Kribbella sp. NBC_01245: one gene and its partner. The protein of the gene in region 1 binds, or shares a complex with, the protein of each later gene. Links are inferred from orthologs where the notes say so. Each region holds a gene or a part of one and is shown in the gene's direction. Other genes may lie near its edges. The genes, in order: rplT and rplI.

Evidence for each region.
Region 2: rplT (region 1) and rplI share a complex: the UniProt entries of both Bacillus subtilis proteins name them as parts of the 50S ribosomal subunit. The link is inferred for Kribbella sp. NBC_01245 from one-to-one orthologs.

Annotation. Positions count from the first base shown.
Region 1 is NZ_CP108487.1:8,288,366-8,299,031, forward strand. What follows is about bases 5,026-7,912. They hold rplT (50S ribosomal protein L20), read left to right. Parts: upstream 5,026-6,219; coding sequence 6,220-6,606; downstream 6,607-7,912. Other genes in these bases: infC (translation initiation factor IF-3), read left to right, coding at 5,235-5,879; rpmI (50S ribosomal protein L35), read left to right, coding at 5,949-6,143; OG394_RS38200 (TrmH family RNA methyltransferase), read left to right, coding at 6,641-7,465; pheS (phenylalanine--tRNA ligase subunit alpha), read left to right, coding at 7,508-7,912. In the rest of the region: OG394_RS38155 (discoidin domain-containing protein), read left to right, coding at 1-724; OG394_RS38160 (hypothetical protein), read right to left, coding at 786-2,036; OG394_RS38165 (DUF4365 domain-containing protein), read right to left, coding at 2,033-2,521; OG394_RS38170 (hypothetical protein), read left to right, coding at 2,831-3,490; OG394_RS38175 (potassium channel family protein), read left to right, coding at 3,546-4,337; OG394_RS38180 (DUF1844 domain-containing protein), read right to left, coding at 4,334-4,768; more of pheS, read left to right, coding at 7,913-8,617; pheT (phenylalanine--tRNA ligase subunit beta), read left to right, coding at 8,617-10,666. UniProt on the Bacillus subtilis protein: Binds directly to 23S ribosomal RNA and is necessary for the in vitro assembly process of the 50S ribosomal subunit. It is not involved in the protein synthesizing functions of that subunit.
Region 2 is NZ_CP108487.1:5,857,703-5,868,369, forward strand. What follows is about bases 2,803-5,690. They hold rplI (50S ribosomal protein L9), read left to right. Parts: upstream 2,803-3,967; coding sequence 3,968-4,414; downstream 4,415-5,690. Other genes in these bases: rpsF (30S ribosomal protein S6), read left to right, coding at 2,803-2,975; OG394_RS26665 (single-stranded DNA-binding protein), read left to right, coding at 3,058-3,636; rpsR (30S ribosomal protein S18), read left to right, coding at 3,720-3,953; OG394_RS26680 (hypothetical protein), read right to left, coding at 4,487-4,723; OG394_RS26685 (hypothetical protein), read right to left, coding at 4,727-5,690. In the rest of the region: OG394_RS26640 (SDR family NAD(P)-dependent oxidoreductase), read left to right, coding at 1-523; gamma subclass chorismate mutase AroQ, read left to right, coding at 576-1,169; OG394_RS26650 (hypothetical protein), read left to right, coding at 1,180-1,584; OG394_RS26655 (deoxyribonuclease IV), read right to left, coding at 1,581-2,384; more of rpsF, read left to right, coding at 2,685-2,802; more of OG394_RS26685, read right to left, coding at 5,691-6,154; OG394_RS26690 (DUF6668 family protein), read left to right, coding at 6,419-7,063; OG394_RS26695 (TrbC/VirB2 family protein), read left to right, coding at 7,075-7,371; OG394_RS26700 (PT domain-containing protein), read left to right, coding at 7,394-8,248; OG394_RS26705 (hypothetical protein), read left to right, coding at 8,248-9,123; OG394_RS26710 (hypothetical protein), read left to right, coding at 9,123-10,028; OG394_RS26715 (hypothetical protein), read left to right, coding at 10,030-10,667. UniProt on the Bacillus subtilis protein: Binds to the 23S rRNA.

The DNA of each region.
Region 1 (10,666 bases):
CAACGCGCAGTTCTACTGCGGCTGGGGCTCGATGGCCAACACCACCGGCTACGACAACATCATCAACCGCGGCCTCTTCACGCCGAACAAGGTCGTCGCGGGTGTCATCACGAACTCCGCGAACTGCGGCGGCTACGTGCCCTTGGCAACCCTGAAGACCACCCTCGCGTCACTGGTCACGAAATACCCGAACTTCGGTGGCGTAGACGGCTGGGAGTACTTCAACTCAGACCCAGGCGGTACGGCGGCGCCGTGGCGCTGGGCCTCGGAAATGACCTCCGCGATGTCCGGCGGCGGCACCGGCCCGGTCAACCTGGCGTTGGGTAAGCCGGCCACCGGCTCCACTGCGTGCACCTCTTCGGAAGGCCCTGCCAAGGCCGTCAACGGAAGCGTCACCGGCGGCAACTCCGACAAATTCTGCTCCCTGGCCTCGTCGAAGTTCCTCCGGGTAGACCTGGGCTCCGCCACGGCCCTCCGCTCCATCGAGATCTCCCACGCGGGCGCCGGCGGCGAATCCACCACATACAACACCCGCGCCTTCACCATCCAAACGTCGAACGACGCCACCACCTGGACCACCGCGGCCACCATCACCACCAACACGTCCTCGGTAACCACCCACCCCGTCTCGCTCACCACTCGCTACCTCCGCCTAACCATCACCACCCCCACCCAAAACGGCGACCCAGCAACCCGCATCTACGAACTAAAAGCCTTCGCCTAAGGGTTCCCCCGACCAGGGGTGCCGCCCAATCCGGTGGGCGGCACCCCGCCTGGCGGCGAGTTCAGTCGAGGTCGTCGTCGGGCCAGAGAGTGGCCTGGCCAGGAGCCTGCTCAGGGGGAGGCGCCGTCGTCGGCTCCGGGAGGTCGATCAGCTCGAGACTGGTGACGGCGTACAGCCAGTAACGGTTACCTTCCTTCTCCTGTCGCCCAGAGATCCTTAGCCCGCGGCCGTTGGTGATAGCGCTCGCGGCGATCTCAAACTGCTCCGCTGTCAGACGCACTTTCAGCGTTGGCGCCACGCTGCCTCGCCTAACTTGCAGACTGATGAGGCCCGCCTCGCCGGGCTTCGGCTTCGCGAGTAATCCCGGCCAGCCGATGACCTGGACGAACTCTGCCGGTGTCGTTTGAGCCAGGTGGTCGCTGGCGCGCCGCAATACGTCGGCAACGCTCCCGTCGAATTCGAATTCCACCGATGAATCCATGGATCGTGTGTCGCGGAGGTCAGCGGGGGTGATGGACCATTCGACCTTGACTTCGGCGCCGTCACTGTTCTTGACCATTTGGCGCAGCGAGTCGGTCAGTTCACGAGAAATGCCGTGCCTGACTCCGTCCTCGAAAGCAGCCAGTGAGCTGGACGAGTTGTAGTGCTCGATCGCCTCACTAGTCGCCGCCAGCCCGGAGGTCATCGACTCGACGATTTCGCGACCGGTGTACCCGGTGAGGCTATTCGTGTTGTCCTTGCCGATCCGGTCTGGAAACTCCTGACTGTTAGGCGTGAAAGCGGTGACGACGTAACTGCCGATCTGGGTCTGGCCCATCAGTACGGCCCGAAGGAAACGGTTCGCGAAGAGGCCGTTGCTCTGGCCGAAATAGGCCTTCCTCGTCATCCGCGATTTCGCCCCGGCTACCAGGAGACCTCGGGCGGACGCGTAAAGCTCCTCCCCGGTGAGCCACGGGATAGCGCCGTTGATCGTTGCAACGTCCTTCTTGAAACGGACCTCGTCGCCGGGAGCGGCCGCGAGTCGATTGAGAACCGGCGTGACAGCTGCGGGCGATGAGACCTCCAGGTCAGACAGCTGTGTCAGCGCATCGTGCATCAACTCGGCGTAGTCGCTGTTCCGACGATTAAGTGGAATCAGTAGCCGCCGAGTTGAACCGTCGAGAATCTGTTCTGCCGCTGGTGCCGCATATCGGGTGTATTCGCCGAGGCGACCACCAACTTGCTGCCAGCCCGCACCTTCAAGGAGTGCTGCCAGCAGCTCGGGGTCCACATTCTCCGTGTTGTGCGGGCGGATGCCCGATGGCCGAGTCATCTGGGCACCTCGCCACGACCGACCGTCGCCATGATCGAGCAGAGCCCCGCCACGTCGAAGACGTTGGCCGTCGGGATGCGCACATTTGATCTGCCTTGTCCGCTGGGCGTGGTGCCGGCGAGGTTCGCCCAATAGGCGCAGTGCCGAAGGGTCATGAAATCGGAACTCACTCCGACCCAATCGTCGATCTCTCGCGGCAGGATCATCGCCACCAGGATTCGCGGCAAAGTCACCGGTTGCTGGGCGAGCTTGGCGATGTGCTCGTTCTCGAGGGTGATGCTCCAGAAGTCTCCGGATGGCGATGGTGCGACCTGATGTGTGCTTTTCAGCTGAACCTTGATGGTCGATTCGGTATCGGCGGTGTGTTCTTCAGAGATGTGCCCGACGGTCCAGTCGGCGATGCCGCGGTCGGGCGCCACGGAGCCGAGTGTGCAGCCGGCGGCGGCCGCGACGGCGTGGAGGTATGCCACTTGCAGCACCTCCATCGACTGGGTCTTCGGCACGTCACCCCGCAGCGGCCTCGCCACAGCGCTCTGTCCACCACTGGTTGTCATAGCTGCCCCCTGACGGCCGGTAGTCATAAGCTACCGGCGCGTCACGGAGCGTGCTCGCCCTCTCGGCATGCCGAGGCTATGCCACGCCGCCGACCTTTTCCGATGCTGACCCAGCCACTGATCGGGCGAGTGTTCTCCGAAACTCCGCGGACCAACTCTTACCCGCCAGGCGCAGCTCGCTGCTCGGCCCGAGTACGCCCGCTCAGGCCGTGGGGACGGGAATCGTGATGTGATTCCGGGATGGAACTGCGGGGACTCCGAGACCAGGTTGCCGGGAGCCAGATCGAGCGGGTAGCCCGTCGTCCGCATGAGGTCCGGGTTCATTTGTTGCGCGCGACCGAACCTTCGGTGTGGCTGCGGTTCGCGCCGGCCGAAGCCGTCTCCGTCGAGCGGCCGGTGCCGGAGGCGACCATCACCGACGTCACCGCCGACGAGGTCGATGGCCGAGTGCGGGTTCGCCTCTGGGCAGCGGACCAGGTCGCTCTCGAAGCGATGGTTGACAAGTGGAGCTGGCATCCCTACGACGCCGACGACGGGATCTGGCAGCTCGCCGAGGACGAGAAGGCCGCGGTGCGCCGGGCCGTCGAGGTCGTAGTGGCCCGTGACGTGGACGCGCTGGCCGCATTGCTACCGCCGGACCGGTCCGAGCACGCGGAGGACTTCTGGATGTGGGTGGACGATTACGGCGACGGCGTCCCGGCTCGCCTCCTCATGCCACCGCCGCCGTTCGACGATTGGGAGGCGTGGGTCATCCGGACGCCGACGCACACCTGGGTCGCCGTCGAGTTCCTGAACGCCGACGATCCCACCGAAACCACCGACCTGACCCTGGAACTGAACCTCACCCGCAAACCCAGCGGCGCCGTACACGTAGAGGCCCACGACCTACACGTCATGTGAGGAATCAGGCGACCGCGGCAGCTATGCAACCGGGCGTCACTACGCTGACACGGTGATGATGCGATTCGGCCCACCAGACGAAGCCTCAGAGGCCCGGTGGGAGCGGCTGGCCGAGTGGCCGTTGACCATCCTGGCGGTGCTGTTCCTCGTTGCCTATGCCTGGCCGATCCTGGTCCCGGATCTCTCACCTGGGCTCGTCGCACTTTGCCAAACGGTCACTTGGGTCGCGTGGTCCTTGTTCGCGTTCGACTACATCGCTCGGCTTCTGCTGTCAGCGTCGAGGCTCAGGTTCGTAGCCACGAACCTGGTTGACCTGGCGGTGATCGCGCTGCCGGTGCTTAGACCGCTCCGGCTGCTTCGGCTGCTGACACTGCTTAACGTGATGAACAGGTACGCCGGAAGCAGTCTGCGTGGACGAGTCGCCGTGTACGTGGCCGGCTCGTCGGTCTTGCTGGTCTTCATTGCGGCATTGGCCGTGCTCGATGCGGAGCGGGGAAGAGACGGCGCGACGATCCAGAACTTCGGGGATGCGCTCTGGTGGGCCTTAACGACGGTGACCACGGTGGGATATGGCGACCGCTATCCGGTGACCGCTGCTGGGAGAGTGATCGCGGCTGGGCTGATGCTGGCCGGGATCGCCCTCCTCGGTGTGGTGACCGCCTCCCTCGCATCCTGGCTGGTACAGCGGGTCGCCGAGGTCGAGGAAGAGGGCCACGCCATCACTAGGGCAGACCTGGCGGCACTCAGCGCCGAGGTTGCGTCCCTTCGTGCGGAGTTGATCGCCGCACGGCAGGCCCAATCGGCCGCTCAGAGCGCCGAGCGGCCGGAGGACGTCGAAAGGGGTTAGCGCTTGGGGGAGGGGAGGACGGGGCCGGTGTATTTTTCGCCGGGGCCCGCGCCAGGCTCGTCGGGGATGGACGAGGCTTCGCGGAAGGCTAGTTGGAGGGATTTGAGGCCGTCGCGGAGGGGGGCGGCGTGGTGGTGGCCTAGGGATTGGACCGAGGCGTCTAGGAGGCCGGCGAGGGCGTGGATAAGGGAGCGGGCCTCGTCGAGGTCCTTGTGGTCGGGAAGGTCTTCGGCCAGGCCCAGGTTGACGGCGGCGGCGCTCATCAGGTGGAGGGCGGCGGTGGAGATGATCTCCACGCTCGGCACCTCGGCGATATCCCGCGAGATCGTCGACAGCGGATCCGCCCCACTCGCCTGTGACGCGTCGGCGACGACGTCCGCCGGAGCTTCGGTGGTCGGCTCGGTTTCGGGGTGGGCGGCTGTTGGTTCCATGGGCGTCAGCGTAGCTTTAGCGGGTGCGGCTGCCGCCGATGTGGTGATCGCGGCGACCCCCTGTTACTCTTGGCGGGCGACCGACCAGGTCGAGCGGCGACTCCTGTGTATGGAACAAAGGGAGCCTGCCGGTTGTTCTGGTCACAAGCGGAGGGCCACCTCCCACCCGCATCGACAGACCGATCGTGAGATCAACCAGTCGTCGGGTCCCGGTCACACCGGCTCCCCAGCCTGGCTGGAGGGGGCGGCGATAGACGTTCACGCTCACAGGGTGTGATGTCGTCGATCTGGGAACTTGGGCCTTCGTGTGGTTGCACGGAGGCCTTTTTGTATGTCCTCCGCCGGGATCTTCCCGGTGGAGTTACCGGCCGCCTGTGCGGCCTAGAGGTGGCTAGAACACACGGACAACCCAGGAGGACCCATCACCACTGAACTGCGCGTCAATGAGCGCATTCGCGTTCCCGAGGTGCGGCTGGTCGGACCGAACGGTGAGCAGGTAGGCATCGTTCGGATCGAGGACGCCCTTCGGCTGGCACAGGAAGCCGATCTCGATCTGGTCGAGGTCGCGGCTACGGCCCGTCCGCCGGTCTGCAAGCTGATGGATTTCGGCAAGTACAAGTACGAGACCGCGCAGAAGGCTCGTGAGTCCCGCCGGAACCAGACCAACACGGTCATCAAAGAGATGAAGCTTCGGCCGAAGATCGACCCGCACGACTACGAGACCAAAAAGGGTCACGTCGTTCGGTTCCTGCGTGCCGGTGACAAGGTCAAGATCACCATCATGTTCCGCGGTCGCGAGCAGTCCAGGCCCGAGCTCGGGTTCCGGTTGCTGCAGCGTCTCGCCGAAGACGTGAGCGAGCTCGGTTTCGTCGAGTCCTCGCCGCGCCAGGACGGCCGGAACATGATCATGGTTCTCGGCCCGCACAAGAAGAAGTCGGAAGCACGCGTCGACGTCGAGGCCGAGAAGGCCAAGAAGCTCGCCGAGCGTGAGGCCGAGCTGGAAGCCGAGCGGCTGGAGCGTGCCGAGCAGGTCCAGCAGCACGAGGCCGAGGTGGCCGCAGGCCACACCAAGAAGCCCAAGGGCCCGGCCGACAACCTCGATCCGGAGTGACCGGCTCCGGCCGCGAGGCCGGAGCATCACCCGCAACGAGTTCAACGAGAAAACGGAGAAACGGCCACCATGCCGAAGATGAAGACCCACTCGGGGATGAAGAAGCGCGTCAAGGTCACGGGGAAGGGCAAGCTTCGCCGGGAGCAGACCAACCGTCGCCACCTGCTCGAGCACAAGTCGAGCCGCCGCACCCGTCGTCTTGACGGTGAGGTCGACGTGGCGAAGTCCCACATCAAGAAGGTCAAGAAGCTCCTCGGCATCTGACCGAGCCTTCCTCCCACGCACATCCCCGCCGGTGGGCCACCTTCCTCCGGCGCAGAAATACAAGGAGTAACACCTCATGGCACGCGTGAAGCGGGCAGTCAACGCCCACAAGAAGCGCCGCGTCGTACTCGAGCAGGCCAGCGGTTACCGCGGCCAGCGCTCGCGCCTGTACCGCAAGGCCAAGGAGCAGGTCACCCACTCGCTGGTCTACGCGTACCGTGACCGCCGGGCGCGCAAGGGCGACTTCCGTCGGCTCTGGATCCAGCGCATCAACGCCGCGTCGCGTGCGCAGGGTCTGACCTACAACCGCCTCATCCAGGGTCTCCGCCTGGCCGAGGTCGAGGTCGACCGCAAGATCCTCGCCGACCTGGCCGTCAACGACGCGCCGGCGTTCGCGAAGCTTGTCGAGCTGGCCAAGGCGGCCCTGCCCAAGGCCGACGACGTCAAGACCGACGCTGCCTGAGCAACGCTCCGGCATCAGTAGCAGTTCAACGCAAGTGGCGAGCCCGGTCCTGCTGACCGCACAATCCGCGCGGATCAAGCAGGCCCGGAGGCTCGCCACTCGTGCGTTCCGGCGCAAGAGCGGCCGCTTCCTGGTCGAAGGCCCACAGGCCGTCCGGGAGGCGCTCGAGCAGGCCGACCTCGTCATCGAGGTGTACGCCGAACCCGGCGTGGCTGAGCGCCATCGCGACCTGCGCGACCTCGCCCGCAACCGGGGTGTCAGCTGGTACGACGTCGACCGGGCCGGCGCCGAAGCCCTCAGCGAGACCGTTACCTCTCAGGGCGTCGTCGCCATCTGCGGCCTCATCGACGTACCGCTGGACCAAGCGGTGACCGCCGAGGCGAAGTTGATCTCCGTCGGCGTGCAAGTCCGTGACCCGGGCAACGCCGGCACCTTGATCCGTTGTTCCGACGCGGCCGGTGCCGACGCGGTCGTGTTGTCGGCGGAGTCGGTCGATCCGCACAACCCGAAGGCCGTTCGCGCCAGCGTGGGCAGCATCTTCCACCTGCCGATCAGCGTCGAGGTGGATATCGAGGCGGCCGCGCGGGCCTGGCGGGCGCAGGGCATCCAGGTGCTCGCCGCCGACGGGTATGGCGATACCGATCTCGACGACTGCATCAACGACGGCACGCTGGCCAAACCGACGGCCTGGCTGTTCGGCAACGAGGCGCACGGCCTGCCCGACGGCATCAACGCGATCGCGGATCACTCGGTCAAGGTGCCGATCTACGGCCGTGCCGAGAGCCTCAACCTGGCCACAGCGGCCGCGGTCTGCCTCTACGCGTCGGCCCGCGCGCAGCGTCGTACGGCAACTTCTTAGACTTGCCCCAGTTCCAGCCAAATTTTGATGGAAGGCCTGTGCATGTCCGGTCCCAACACGAACTATGACCCGGTCGAGGTCACGCCGCTGCATGCGGGCGAGATCGAGCGGACTACGGACGAGGCGCTGCAGGCGTTTACCGCGGCGGCGGATCTCGCCGCCTTGCAGGAGGCGAAGCTCGCGCACATGAGCGACCGGTCGCCGATCGCGCTGGCCAATCGCGAGATCGGTTCACTGCCGCCGCAGGCCCGCAAGGAGGCCGGCCAGCGGATCGGTACCGCCCGCAAGGCGATCAACGAGGCCTTCGCGGCCCGCCAGCTGGTGCTCGAGGCCGAGCACGAGGAGCGGATGCTCGCCACCGAGCGGGTCGACGTCACCCTGCCCTGGCACACCCCGCAGCTCGGCGCGCGGCACCCGTTGTCGCTGATCTCCGAGCAGGTCGCGGACGTCTTCACCGCACTCGGCTGGGATGTCGCCGAGGGACCCGAGGTCGAGGCCGAGTGGCTGAACTTCGACGCCCTCAACTTCCAGCCGGACCACCCGGCGCGGCAGATGCAGGACACGTTCTTCGTCGAGCCGGCCGGTTCCGGCACGCTGCTGCGGACGCACACGTCGCCCGTGCAGGCGCGGTCGATGCTGACCCGCAAGCCGCCGATCTACGTGATCTGCCCGGGCCGGGTCTTCCGGACCGACGAGCTGGACGCGACCCACACGCCCGTCTTCCACCAGGTCGAGGGCCTGGTCGTGGACGAGGGCATCACGCTCGCGCACCTCAAGGGCACGCTGGACCACTTCGTCACCGCGATGTTCGGCGAGGGGCTCGAGGCGCGCATCCGGCCGAACTACTTCCCCTTCACCGAGCCGTCGGCCGAGGTCGACCTGAAGTGCTTCGTCTGCCGTGGCGAGTCTGTCGGCAACCCGGACCGCCCATGTCGTACGTGTGGCAGCGAGGGATGGATCGAGTGGGGCGGCTGCGGTGTGGTCAACCCGCGCGTCCTGCAGGCCTGCGGGATCGACACCGAGCGCTACTCCGGTTTCGCGTTCGGGATGGGTCTGGAGCGGACGTTGATGTTCCGCAACGGCGTGGAGGACATGCGGGACATGGTCGAGGGTGACGTGCGGTTCAGCCGCCAGTTCGGGATGGAGATCTGATGCGGGTCCCACTGTCATGGCTTCGCGAGTACGTCGAGTTGCCGGCGGGCGTCAGCGGCCGGGAGGTCGGCGAGAAGCTGGTTCGGGCCGGCCTTGAGGTCGAGACCGTCGATGAGGGCGGCGCGGGTCTGACCGGTCCGCTCGTCGTCGGCCGGGTGCTCACGTTCGAGCCCGAGCCGCAGAAGAACGGCAAGACCATCCGCTGGTGCTCCCTGGACATCGGCGCGGATGAGCCGCAATGGGTCGTTTGCGGCGCGAGCAACTTCGAGGTCGATGACCTGGTCGTCGTCGTACTCCCGGGCGCGGTGCTGCCTGGCGGCTTCGCCATCTCGGCACGCAAGACGTACGGATACGTTTCGAACGGGATGATCTGCTCGACCGCCGAACTCGGTCTCGGCGATGACGGCAAGGGCGGCATCCTCGTCCTCGGCGCCGACGAGGCGAAGCCGGGCGACGACGCGATCGAGCTGCTCCAGCTCCGCGAGGACGTGCTCGACATCGCCGTCACGCCCGACCGCGGGTACTGCCTGTCCATCCGTGGCGTCGCCCGCGAGGCGGCCACGGCGTACGGCGTGCCGCTCAAAGACCCGGCCGCGCTCGAGCTGACCGGTGCCGGCAAGGGCGGTTACCCGGTCAAGGTCGAGGACGCTGCCGCCAACCCGGTTTTCGTCACTCGCACGGTGACCGGGATCGACCCGAGCGCGCCGTCGCCGCGTTGGCTGCAGCAGCGGCTCGCGCTGTCCGGTATGCGCTCGATCTCGATCGGCGTGGACATCACCAACTACGTGATGCTCGAGCTGGGGCAGCCCATCCACGGGTACGACAAGGCGCGCCTGGCCGGCGACATCGTCGTACGGCGGGCGACCGCAGGCGAGAAGCTGGTCACGCTGGACGACCAGACGCGCGAGCTCGACCCCGAGGACCTGCTGATCACCGACGACTCCGGCCCGATCGGTATCGCCGGCGTGATGGGTGGCGCGACCACCGAGATCTCCGCGTCGACCACCGACGTCGTGATCGAGGCGGCGCACTTCGACGCGATCACGATCGCCCGCTCAAGCCGCCGTCACAAGCTGTCGTCCGAGGCGTCGCGCCGGTTCGAGCGTGGCGTTGACCCGGCCCTTCCGCGGTACGCCGCACAGCGCGTCGCGGATCTGCTGGCCGAGCTTGCGGGTGGCACGATCACGCCGGACGAGACGGTCGTGGGCGAGCCCGCGACCGCCGAGCCGGTGACGATCCCAGTCGCGCACGCGGCCACCGTGGCGGGCGCTCCGATCTCCGACGCGGATACGGTCGCCTGGCTCGAGGCCGTCGGCTGCAAGGTCGAGACCGCTGGTTCGGACCTGACGATCACCGCGCCGAGCTGGCGGCCGGATCTGCGGGACCCCAACGACTTCGCCGAAGAGGTCATCCGGCTCTACGGGTACGACAACGTGCCGTCGGTCCTGCCGCCCGCTCCGGGTGGCCAGGGTCTGACCGGGTCCCAGCGCCGGCGCCGCCGGATCGCGACGGCCCTCGTCGGCGCGGGTTTGACCGAGGTCGTGGCCTACCCGTTCGTGGGCGAGGCTGATTTCGACGCACTCGGCCTGCCCGGCGACGACGAGCGCCGTACGACGGTCCGCCTGGCCAACCCGTTGTCCGACGAAGAGCCGTCCATGCAGACGACCCTGCTGCCGGGGCTGCTCCGTACGGCGGAGCGCAACGTCGGCCGCGGTACGACGGACCTCGCGCTGTTCCAGACCAGCCTGGTCTTCCTGCCGAAGGCCTCCGAGGGCGGCGTGAGCGTGGCGCCGTTGCCTTCGGTGGCGCAGCGGCCGACCGACGAGGAGCTGCTCGCGCTCGACGCGGCGCTCCCGCACCAGCCGTTGCACCTCGGCGCCGTACTGACCGGTGCCCGCGTGGCCGCCGGCTGGTGGGGCAAGGCCCAGCCGGTCAGCTGGACCGACGCCGTGCAGGTCGCTCGTACGGTCGCACTGGCCGTCGGAGTCGAGCCGGTGCTGCGGAACGTCGAGCGCGCGCCGTGGCACCCGGGCCGGTGTGCCGAGGTGT
Region 2 (10,667 bases), 2.4 Mb from region 1 along the record:
TCTCGCTCGGCATGGCCGGCTCGACGTACTCGTGAACAACGCGGGCATCAGCTGGCCCGTCCCTCATGCCGATCTCGACGCGTTGAGTGCTGCCGATTGGCGCCGGCTGCTCGACGTGAACCTCATCGCGCCCTGGCTGCTCTGTACGGCGGCCCTTCCGGCGCTGCGCGCTTCCGATCGCCCGGGCGGTGGCGCGATCGTCAACGTCACCAGCCATGCGGGCGTCCGGCCGAAGGGCAGCTCGATCGCGTACGCCGCAAGTAAGGCCGCGCTCAACCACATGACCAAGCTGCTCGCCGCCGCGCTTGGACCTGCAGTGCGGGTCAACGCGGTAGCGCCCGGACTGGTGGATACGCCGCTCACCAAAGACTGGACCGAGGCCCACGAACTCTGGAACTCGCAAAGCCCCATGCGCCGTCCGGCCCAGCCCTCCGACGTGGCAGACCTAGTGGCCGCCGTACTAGCTAATACGTACCTGACGGGTGAGGTGATCTTGCTGGACGGTGGGCTGAACCTTCGGTGAGTACGGCGTGCCTTGGGCGCGTACTGGTGGTTCCGGCTGGTTTGCTCGGGTTATGCGTCTACTAGTACGTGCTGCCGCGGTTGCCGTGTCTTTGGCGCTCATGCCCGTCTTGCCGGCTGACGCGACCACGGCCCGGTACGACGTACAGGTGGTGCCGGGTGGTCCGCTGTTGCCGTTCACGCGTGCTGCGGCGGATCGGGTGTTGCTCGCGGACAAGGTGGCCGCGGCGAAGTACGGCACGCCGGCGCCGATCGACGATCCGGTGCGGGAGAAGGCGATTCTCGAGGCGGTGGCGGCGAAATCGCGGGAGTGGGGGATCGACCCGGAGGCGTCGGTACGGATCTTCCGCGACCAGATCGAGGCCAAGAAGGTGGTCCAGCGGGAGTGGTATCGCCGGTGGGACTCGGGTCAGGCCGAGCCGCCGGCCGAACGACCCGATCTCGGCCAAATCCGTCCGCTGATCGACAAGCTCAACGCCGTACTGCTCGACGAAATCCGCCTCACGGTCGACGTCCGGGCGCGACCGTCATGCGTCACCAAGCAGACGCGTGCCTACGTCGCGGTGGTGGTTGAGAAGCGGCTCGACCCGTTACACGCGACCGCGCTGGCCCGGGCGCTGACGTCGTTGTGCGCGATGCTGCGATAACGTCCGGACCATGGCCGCCGCGGATCACTCCACTCACCCCGCTCGACGCTCGACCGCGTTCGTCTATTGGATCTGCGTGGTGCTGACGCTGCTGGTCGGCGTCTTCCTGGCGGTCGACGCGAGCGCGGGCGGCTACGGCACCCCGGCCTGGGTCGGCACCAGCATCGCCGCGATCGGGCTGCTCGCGCTGGCCGGCCTGTACGCCGCTTGCGCGCTCGGGCGGATCCGGCTCGAGACGTCGATCCTGGCCGGCCGGTTCAAGGGCAAGGCGACGTACTTGCATGTGACGGTCGTCTGCCTGGTGCTGGTGATCGGCGCCGACATCCTGATCCCGAACCGCGAGGCGGGCAGTCTCGCCGTACTGTTCCCGTTCGGTATCGCCTACTGGTTAAGCCACGCCACCTCCGAGCACTAAGCGAGTTGGGCGCGGAGGTAGTCGATATCGGCCTTCTGCCCGTGCTCGTTGTTCGGCGTCTCGACGACGACCGGGGCGCCGGCCTGACGCACCACCGTGACGATGTCGGCCGGGTCGATCTCGCCCTCGTCGAAGTTGCTGTGCCGGTCCGCGCCGGAACCGAAGGCGTCGCGGGAGCCGTTCGCATGCACGAGGTCGATCCGGCCGGTGATGGCCTTGACCTTCTCCACCACGTCGGAGAGCTGCTCGCCACCGGCGTGGAAGTGGCAGGTGTCGAGGCAGAAGCCGACCCGGTCGACATGCTCGTTGCCCGAAGCCTGCACCGCATCCCACAGCCGGGTGATCCGGTCGAGCTGGCGGGCCATCGCATTCTCCCCGCCGGCGGTGTTCTCGATCAGCAGCGGCACGGCCAGGTCGGCCCGCTCGATGCACTTGCGCCAGTTGTCGAACCCGACCTCGGGGTCGTCGCCCTTGCCGACGTGGCCGCCGTGCACGATCAGGCCTTTCGCGCCGATCGACGCGGCCGCGTCGAGCTGCTGCTGGAGGATCTTGCGACTGGGGATCCGGATCCGGTTGTTCGTGGTCGCCACGTTCACCAGGTAGGGCGCGTGCACGAACAGGTCCAGCCCGGCGGCCTCGGCCGCGGCCTTCAGCGCCGCGGCACCGCCTTCGTAGGCGACCTTCGGGGCTTTCCAGCCCTGCGGGTCACCGAGGAAGAACTGAACTACCTCCGCACCGCGGCCGGCGGCCTCGGCGAGCGGGTTCTCCTGATCGACGTGCGCACCCAGTTTCAAGCTCATTCCGTCACCTTATTAGGCCGCACCGACAGTTTTCACCGCCGCGACCGACCCGGCCGGACCGAGGGCCGGAGCAGGGGCCGGACCAGGGCCGGACGCAGCCGGATGATCACGCAGGGGAGTCGAAGGGCCTGTGGATAGTGGTCAGGGCATCGTCCGTACGCTGGTATTCTTTCCGTGGGCCTGGTCCATCGACCGGGTCCGTTTCCGATCACCGGCGACCGATGCCGGTGGGAGGACCGCATCGCCCTCCTGCCACGGAGAGACCGTGGCCGCCAAGTCCGAAGGAGGTGGAGTTCGCGCATGCGTCGTTATGAAGTCATGGTGATCCTCGACCCTGAGCTCGAAGAGCGCACCGTTGAGCCGTCCCTCGACACGTACCTGAACATCGTCCGCAAGGAAGGTGGAACGGTCGAGAAGGTCGACATCTGGGGCCGCCGCAAGCTGGCCTATGACGTCAAGAAGAAGGCCGAAGGCATCTACGCCGTCATCGACCTGACCGCCGAGCCGGCCGTGGTCAAGGAACTCGATCGTCAGCTCACGCTGAACGAGTCGATCCTGCGTACCAAGGTCATCCGCCCGGACCAGCACTGATCCACGGGGTCGTCAGCACCATCGGTGATGTCGGCGCCAAGCCGCAACTGATAGTCGCACCCGATATGCAGGAGGAACGGTAATGGCAGGCGAAACCACCATCACTCTGGTCGGCAACCTTGTCGACGATCCCGAGCTCCGGTTCACGCCCTCCGGCGCGGCCGTCGCGAACTTCCGTATCGCGTCGACGCCCAGGACGTATGACCGGCAGACCGGTGAGTGGAAGGACGGCGATTCGCTGTTCCTCAGCTGCTCGGTGTGGCGACAGGCCGCGGAGAACGTGGCCGAGTCGCTGCAGCGCGGCATGCGGGTCATCGTGCAGGGACGGCTCAAGTCCCGGACGTATGAGACCCGCGAGGGTGAGAAGCGCACCGTCTTCGAGATCGACGTCGACGAGGTCGGTCCGAGCCTGCGCAGTGCCACCGCCAAGGTGACCAAGGCCATGCGGTCCGGTCCCGGCGGCGAAGGTGGCGGCGGTGGCTTCGGTGGCGGTGGCGGCGGCAACTTCGGTGGCCCCGCCGGTGCACCCGGCGGCGGCGCCCCGCAGAACGATCCGTGGGCCACGCCCGCGGGTGGTGGCGGTGGCGGTGGCCAGGCGGCACCGCAGAACGACCCGTGGGCCAGCCAGGGCGGCGGCGGCATGGAAGAGCCGCCGTTCTGATCAGCAGTACAAACCCGTAACAGTGACCATTCCGGCCGGCGTTCACGCGTAAGGCCGGGCTCTAGTAGGAAGAGAGCACCACAATGGCCAAGATCATTCGGAAGCCGAAAAAGAAGGTTTGCGGCTTCTGCAAGGACAAGGCAACGTACGTCGATTACAAGGACACCGCGCTACTGCGCAAGTTCATCTCCGACCGCGGCAAGATCCGCGCGCGTCGGGTGACGGGCAACTGCGTGCAGCACCAGCGCGACGTCGCCATCGCCATCAAGAACGCTCGTGAGGTGGCTCTGCTGCCCTACACGAGCACCGCTCGCTGAGGGAGGTCCCACCTATGAAGCTCATTCTTGCGCAGGAGGTCGAGGGCCTCGGAGCCCCCGGCGACATCGTCGAGGTCAAGGACGGTTACGGCCGTAACTACCTCGTTCCGCGTGGGTTCGCCATTGGCTGGACCCGTGGCGCGGAGAAGCAGATCCAGTCGATCAAGCGGGCGCGTGACGCCCGGGCGATCCAGGGCAAAGAGCACGCGAGCGAGATCAAGAACCAGCTCGAGCAGCTCGGCGTCAAGCTGACCGTGAAGGCCGGCGAGACCGGTCGCCTGTTCGGTTCGGTCACCCCGGCGGATGTCGCCGGTGCGATCAAGTCCTCGGGTGGCCCGTTGGTCGAGAAGCGCGCGATCACGATCGCCGCGCCGATCAAGACCACCGGCAAGCACCAGGTCTCGGTGCAGCTGCACCCCGACGTGGCCGCCACGGTCCGCCTCGAGGTCGTAGCGGCCTGACCTCCGCTCACCGCAGCAAACGAAAGGCCCGCATCCCTTGAGGATGCGGGCCTTTCGCTTTGGTCAGAGAGGTCAGCGATTTTCGGGGGCCGGCCAGGTCGGTTGCTGGGGGTCACTGGCAGTCGAGCCGCTGGCGGGCGGGTCCACGACGGGCCAGGTCTGGATGTCCGGGTCGTTGGCGCTGGTGTTGCCACTCGGCTGTTCGATGGCGGGCCACTGCGGGACGGGCGGGTCGTCGGCGGCCCACGCCGAGCCCGGCACCAGCACCATCCCCAGGGCCGCCAGCAAGGCGGTCAGTGATCGACGCATAGGTCAGCCCGGGGGGAGGTTGAGGGCGTAGATCACGTTGTCGTGCAGGATGATGGCGCGGTTACCGGCCACGCCCCACGGACGGGCCATGTTCAGGTCGACCGACTTCGGGACCTTTTGGCCGGCGGTGACGAATGCGCCGGAGGTGTTGTAACGGCCGTAGACCCGGCCGCCGGCCGCGCTCAATGGCTCGAAGCCGGCGATGGTGTCGATCTTGTTCGTCGTCACGCTGATCACGCAGGTGCCCCAGGCTGCGACCTTGCCCTCGGCGTCCGGGATCCACTTGGCGCCGGCCGCGTTGGAGGCGGTCGCCTGAGCACAGATCGCGACCGGGTCGCCCGACTTGGTGCTGTGCACGACGGGAATCACGTTCTCGGTCTTCGTCTTCCACAGCACCAGCACCCGGCCGGCGCTCGCGACCACCACGCGCTCGATCTGACCGGTCGACCCGGGCGGGCTCTTCGGCTTGACCTCGGCGATCGGCTTGTCCGGCTCCAACAGCCACCAGGGCCCGTAGTACGCCGCGAGCAGGACCTGCTGGCCCTCGGCGAGCATCACGCTCGCCCGGCGCGGGATCTGCGCCGCGTCGATCGGCCGCAGGCTCTCACCGGTGACCACGAACGTGCCTTCCTTGTTGAACACCAGCGGGGACGAACCGTAGAACTGCACCGTCGTACTCGACGCCAGCTTGATGAACTTGCCGGTGGCACCCTCGCGCGGCCAGTAGGACAGGTAGTCGTCCGAGACCACCGCGACCACCTGGTTGCCATCGACCGTGGTGAAGACCGGACTCTTCGAACTCTTGTTGACCTTGTCCTGCCAGAGCACCTTGCCGTTGGGGTCCAGTACGGCGACCTTGGCGTCGGGCGTGATGAACGCCACCTGCTTGCCGTCGGGAGCGACCGCCGGGGTGGTATTCGGCATCACGTCGACGCTCCAGCCCGCGTTGTTCGACCAACCCGAGGGCACCGGCCGGAAGTTGAAGACGTCCGGCTTGATGCTCGGCTCGGGCAGCGGAGGCAGCGTCGTCGCGACCACCTCCGGCTCTTTCGGTGTCCGGTTCCGGAAAACGAGCAGATAGGTCAGTGTGCCGGCCAGCAACGCCACGGCCACACCGATGGCGACGTACACCGGCCAGACCGGCTTACCGCCACCACCGCCACCGCGGCGACCGGTCTCGGGCGCGATCGCGTCCACCGAACCGTCCGGGTGGATCACCAGCGGCCAGGACGATCCGTCCGGCTCGACGGCGGTCGCCTTGATCGGGCGGCCGAGTTGCGCCGCGCGATCGGCGACGATCGCCAGCGCCGCCTGGCGGGGATCCTGGTCGACCACTGGATGGCTTCGGCCAGCGATCTTCACCTCGCCGTTGTGGGCGTCGTACAACCGGATCGTGACCTTCGGCCACGACGGGATGCCCTTGTCCGCCACCTTGCTCCCTCGTCGGCACACTCCGTCCGGGTGATCGGAGCTACCGCCCGTTTCTAGCATGCCGCGAGGCCCACCGTGGCGCTCAGAGGCATCTTGAGTCACGGCTTGTGACACAGGTTGCGGACAATCGGCAAATCGGGCTTGTAGTGACCCTACGGCGCGATACAAAATCCCTGTCCTGTGGACCAGTCGTCACGCGGTGTTCCGAGAGGCGGGAGAATGTCTTGGGCCGCAACGCCCTCACCCCCTTGAGAGGAGGCGACTGTGACTCAGCCGCAGCACAATCCGTGGACCCGTCAGACGCAGGGCCCGGGCGTGCCGGCTCCGGGGCCGGTGCAACCACCGGTCCAGCCCCAGCCTGCCCAGCACCAGCCACTCGGTGCGCAGGCCCCGCAGTACGGCGTACCGGCGCCCGCGCCGGAGGAGCGGTTGCCGAAGTTCGCGATCCCGGCGGCCGACACGTTGTGGTGGCTGGGTGTGCATGGTGGGTCCGGGGAGACCACGATGTCCCGGCTGCTGCCGGGGACGCACGCGGCGGGCCATCGCTGGCCGATCCCGCCGCCGCCGGTGCCGACCCCCATCGTGCTGGTGGCCCGCACGCACGCCTATGGTCTACGGGCCGCACAGCGGGCGGCGACCGAATGGGCCTCCGGAGTGGTCAGTGGAGTCAGCGTGCTGGGACTCGTCCTGATCGCCGACGCCCCGGGCCGGTTGCCCAGGGTGCTCGACGACTTCGCCGACATCGTCGGGGGCGGAGTGCCACGGGTGTGGGATATCCCGTGGATCGAGGAGTGGCGCCGGGGAGAGGATCCGACGCCCGACAACACGCCCGACGAGGTTTTCGAAGTTCTTGAATCCATCTACGCGCTCCGTGCGTCAAACCAGGCGGTCTACCCCGCTTCGTACTGAAAGGTCAACTGATGTCTCTGCTCGAACTGGTTCCGCCGAAGGTCCTCACGTTCGTTCCTGTCGGCGTTCCGGACCCGGGAGCCGGCACCGCGCCGGGCGACTCCGAAGGCAAGATCACCACCGTGATCGGCTGGGTCACCTGGATCGCGTTCGCAGTCTGCGCCCTGGGCGTCATCATCGCCGGCGGCATGATGGCCGTCGGCCAGAAGCGCGGTGAGGGTGGCGAGCACGCCGCCCGCCTCGGTTGGGTGCTCGCGGGCTGCATCGTGGTCGGCTCCGCGGCCGGCCTTGTGAACGCCCTGATCTGACGCGACCGACGAACGGGTGCCCGTGGCGATCTTCAGCAAGTCCGATGACGGCGACGAGATGGACGGCGACAGCCTCTGGGAATCCAGGGGATTCATCGCCTCCGTCATCGTCGTCGTCGCCGTGGTGATCTGCGGACTCGCCTGGCTGGTGCTCGGCGGTGGCGGGGACGACCCGAACACCAATCCCACGGTGGACCCGACCGGCGTCCCCACCGAGACCCCGACCGTCGAGCCGACGGGGCCGCCGGCGACGGCGGACCCGACCCCGACGGATCCGCTGCCGACGGACCCGGTGTCACCGGGCGCCTCGCCGAGGCCGGGCGCCTGCACGATCAAGCCCGGTGACCAGCGGATGGCCGCGACGGCGCCGACCGGCGTCTTCTGGCGGTTCGAGGGCGGCATCCTGGTGCCGTTCAAGCCCACCGTCGGCCCGCTGGTGCATGATTCGTCCGGTGTCTTGAGTTGTTTCGCGCATTCCCCGATCGGCTCGGTCTTCGCCGCGATGAACAGCCTGGCCCAGGCCCAGGACGCGCAGAACGCCGAGCGCGTGATCAGGGCGCGGGTCGCACCCGGTCCCGGCCGTGATCGGGCGCTGGCCGACGCGAGGCTGGCGCGGATCAGTCCGACCCCGTTCGTGGGCGGCAAGGCGCAGGTCCAGTTCGTCGGCTACAAGTACGTCGACTGCTCGACCAACCGGTGTGTGCTGTCGGTGGCAGTGCAGTCCGGCGCCGAGGTCGACAAGGTCGCCGGGCTGGTCGTGGTGATGAAGTGGTCGGGCGGCGACTGGAAGATCGACCTCCGGTCCGACGGCAGTATCAGCGGCGATCCCGACGTGCTCGGCTCTCTCGACGGGTACGTCCGCTTCCGAGGAGCGTGATGATCGCCCTCGGTTGTGGCCTGTCGGACATCGGTGCCTGCCTCGAGGAGTTCCTCACCTTCGCCGTCAACAAGGTGCTCGGTGGCCTGCTCGACCTGATCCTGGACGCGATCAAGTGGGTCGTCGCCCACGCGGTCAAGTTCATCCTCGAAGCGATCGGCACGTTCTGGATCAGGCTGCCGACCATCTCGCTGACGGACAGCGGTCAGCCGTCGTCGACGATCGGTTTCGTCGAACAGCAGACGGTCTGGTTCGTCGCCGCGATCGGCGTCTTCTCCGTCATCATCGCGGGTGCCCGGATGGCCTGGTCGGGTCGCGGTGAGCCGCTCCGCGACCTGGGCAAGAGCCTCGGCACCCTGCTGATCGTCTCCACGGCCGGTATCACCATGGTCACCCTGATGACCCAGCTGGCGGACTCGATCGCCATCGACGTCATCAACGCCTCCCTCGGCGCCAGTGGCGAGACCTTCGCCAGCCGGATGGCCGACTTCGTCGTGAACCCGATGGTCGCGCCCGGTACCGGCCTGTCGATCGTGCTGATCTTCGGTATCGCCGCGATCCTCACGAGCTTCGTGCAGATCGTCATGATGCTCGTGCGCAGCGGCATGCTGATCCTGCTCGCCGGTGTGCTGCCGCTCGCCGCGGCGGCCACCAACACCGAGATGGGCAAGGCCTGGTTCAAGCGGGTCGTCGGCTGGCTCGTCGCGTTCATCGTCTACAAACCGGTGGTGGCGCTGATCTACGCGACCGCGCTGAACCTCGCCGGGAACCCCGAAGGCGACATGATGAAGATCATCACCGGTGTGACGATGATGGCCCTCGCGTGTATCGCGCTCCCCGCCCTGCTCCGCTTCGTAGCCCCGAAGGGGGCGTAATGGTCGCATCCCTGATCGTCCTGTGCAGTAAGTGGAACCCGCTCAGCTGGCCGGGTTGTGTCACCGAGAAGCTGGGCAACGCGATCAAAAGCGTGTTCTCCACCTTCTGGGATTTCGTCTACGGCGCGTTCGCCGAGGTGATCGCGGACGTCGTCGCGGGCGTGATCAAGGGGGTCGGCGCGCTGTGGATCTACGTGCCGACCCTGCACGCCAGCGAGGGCGCCAACTACACGCCAGTGGCGACGGTCTCCTTCATGCGCGGCCAAGTGATGTGGATCGCGGCCGCGGTGGCAATGATCTCGATGATCATCGGCGGCGTCCGGATGGCCTACCAGCACAACGGCGAGTCGGCCCGGGAGCTGCTGAAGGGCATGCTCACCCTGGTCGTGGTCACGTTCGGTGGCCTGGCGATGGTGACCGTGCTGACCGAGGCCGGCGACCTGCTGGCGCAGCAGTTCATCAACCGGGCGGTCGACGAGTCGAAGCAGAGTTTCGCGGACAGTCTGGTCACCTTGATCGCCACGCCAATGGCTGTTCCGGGCGCGATCTATACCCTGCCGGTGATCATCATCCTCGGCTTCGTAGTGGTGCTGATGTCGTTCATCCAGATCATGCTGATGCTGGCACGGAACGGCATGTTGATCCTTCTGGTCGGCATACTTCCCTTGGCGGCAGCGGCCACGAACACGGAGATGGGCAAGTCCTGGTTCAAGCGCATCTGCGGCTGGTTGATCGCCTTCATCGCGTACAAACCGTTCGCCGCACTGATCTACGCGACGGCGATCCTGCTGGCCAGTAGCAAGGAAAGCCTCATCAACGTGCTGACCGGCGTGATGATGATGGCGTTGTCGATCATCGCCCTGCCCGCGCTGCTCAGACTCGTCTCACCGCCCGGAGGAAGCTGACATGCTCCCGAATCTCATCGCGCTGGTGGAGTGCAGCTGGCGGCCGTGGACCTGGGGCCAGTGCATCGTGGACATGGTCACCGCAGTGATCGGATTAGCGATAGATGGGTTGATTCTGTTGATCTTCACGCCGATCGTCGACATGATCTCCAAGGCCGTGAACGCGATCATGGTCACGATGGGTACGTTCTGGATGGACCCCAAGATCATCCGTACGGCCATCACCACCAACCCGGACTGCACCGATGGCGGCGGCAGCAACCCCTGTGGCCAGGCGTCCGCGGAGATCGCGTTCATCAACGATCAGTTGATGCCGGTGGTGGCCGGAGTCGCGGTGGTCTCGGTGATCATCGCCGGTGCCCGGATGGCCTTCACGCACCGCGGCGAACCGGTCCGGGAGCTGCTGAAGAGCCTGCTCACGCTGACCATCGTCAGCACCGCGGGGATCGCGTTCGTCTCGCTGCTGATCTCGGCCGGCGACTCGTTCTCGACCGAGGTGGTGAATGCCGCGGTCGCGGACGGCAAGTTCGGTGACGCGGTCGCCAACATGATCATGGCCGGTCTGGTGGTCGGTAGTCCGGCCGGTCTGGCGCTGGCCATCATCCTGGGCATCCTGGCGATCATCGGATCGCTGGTGCA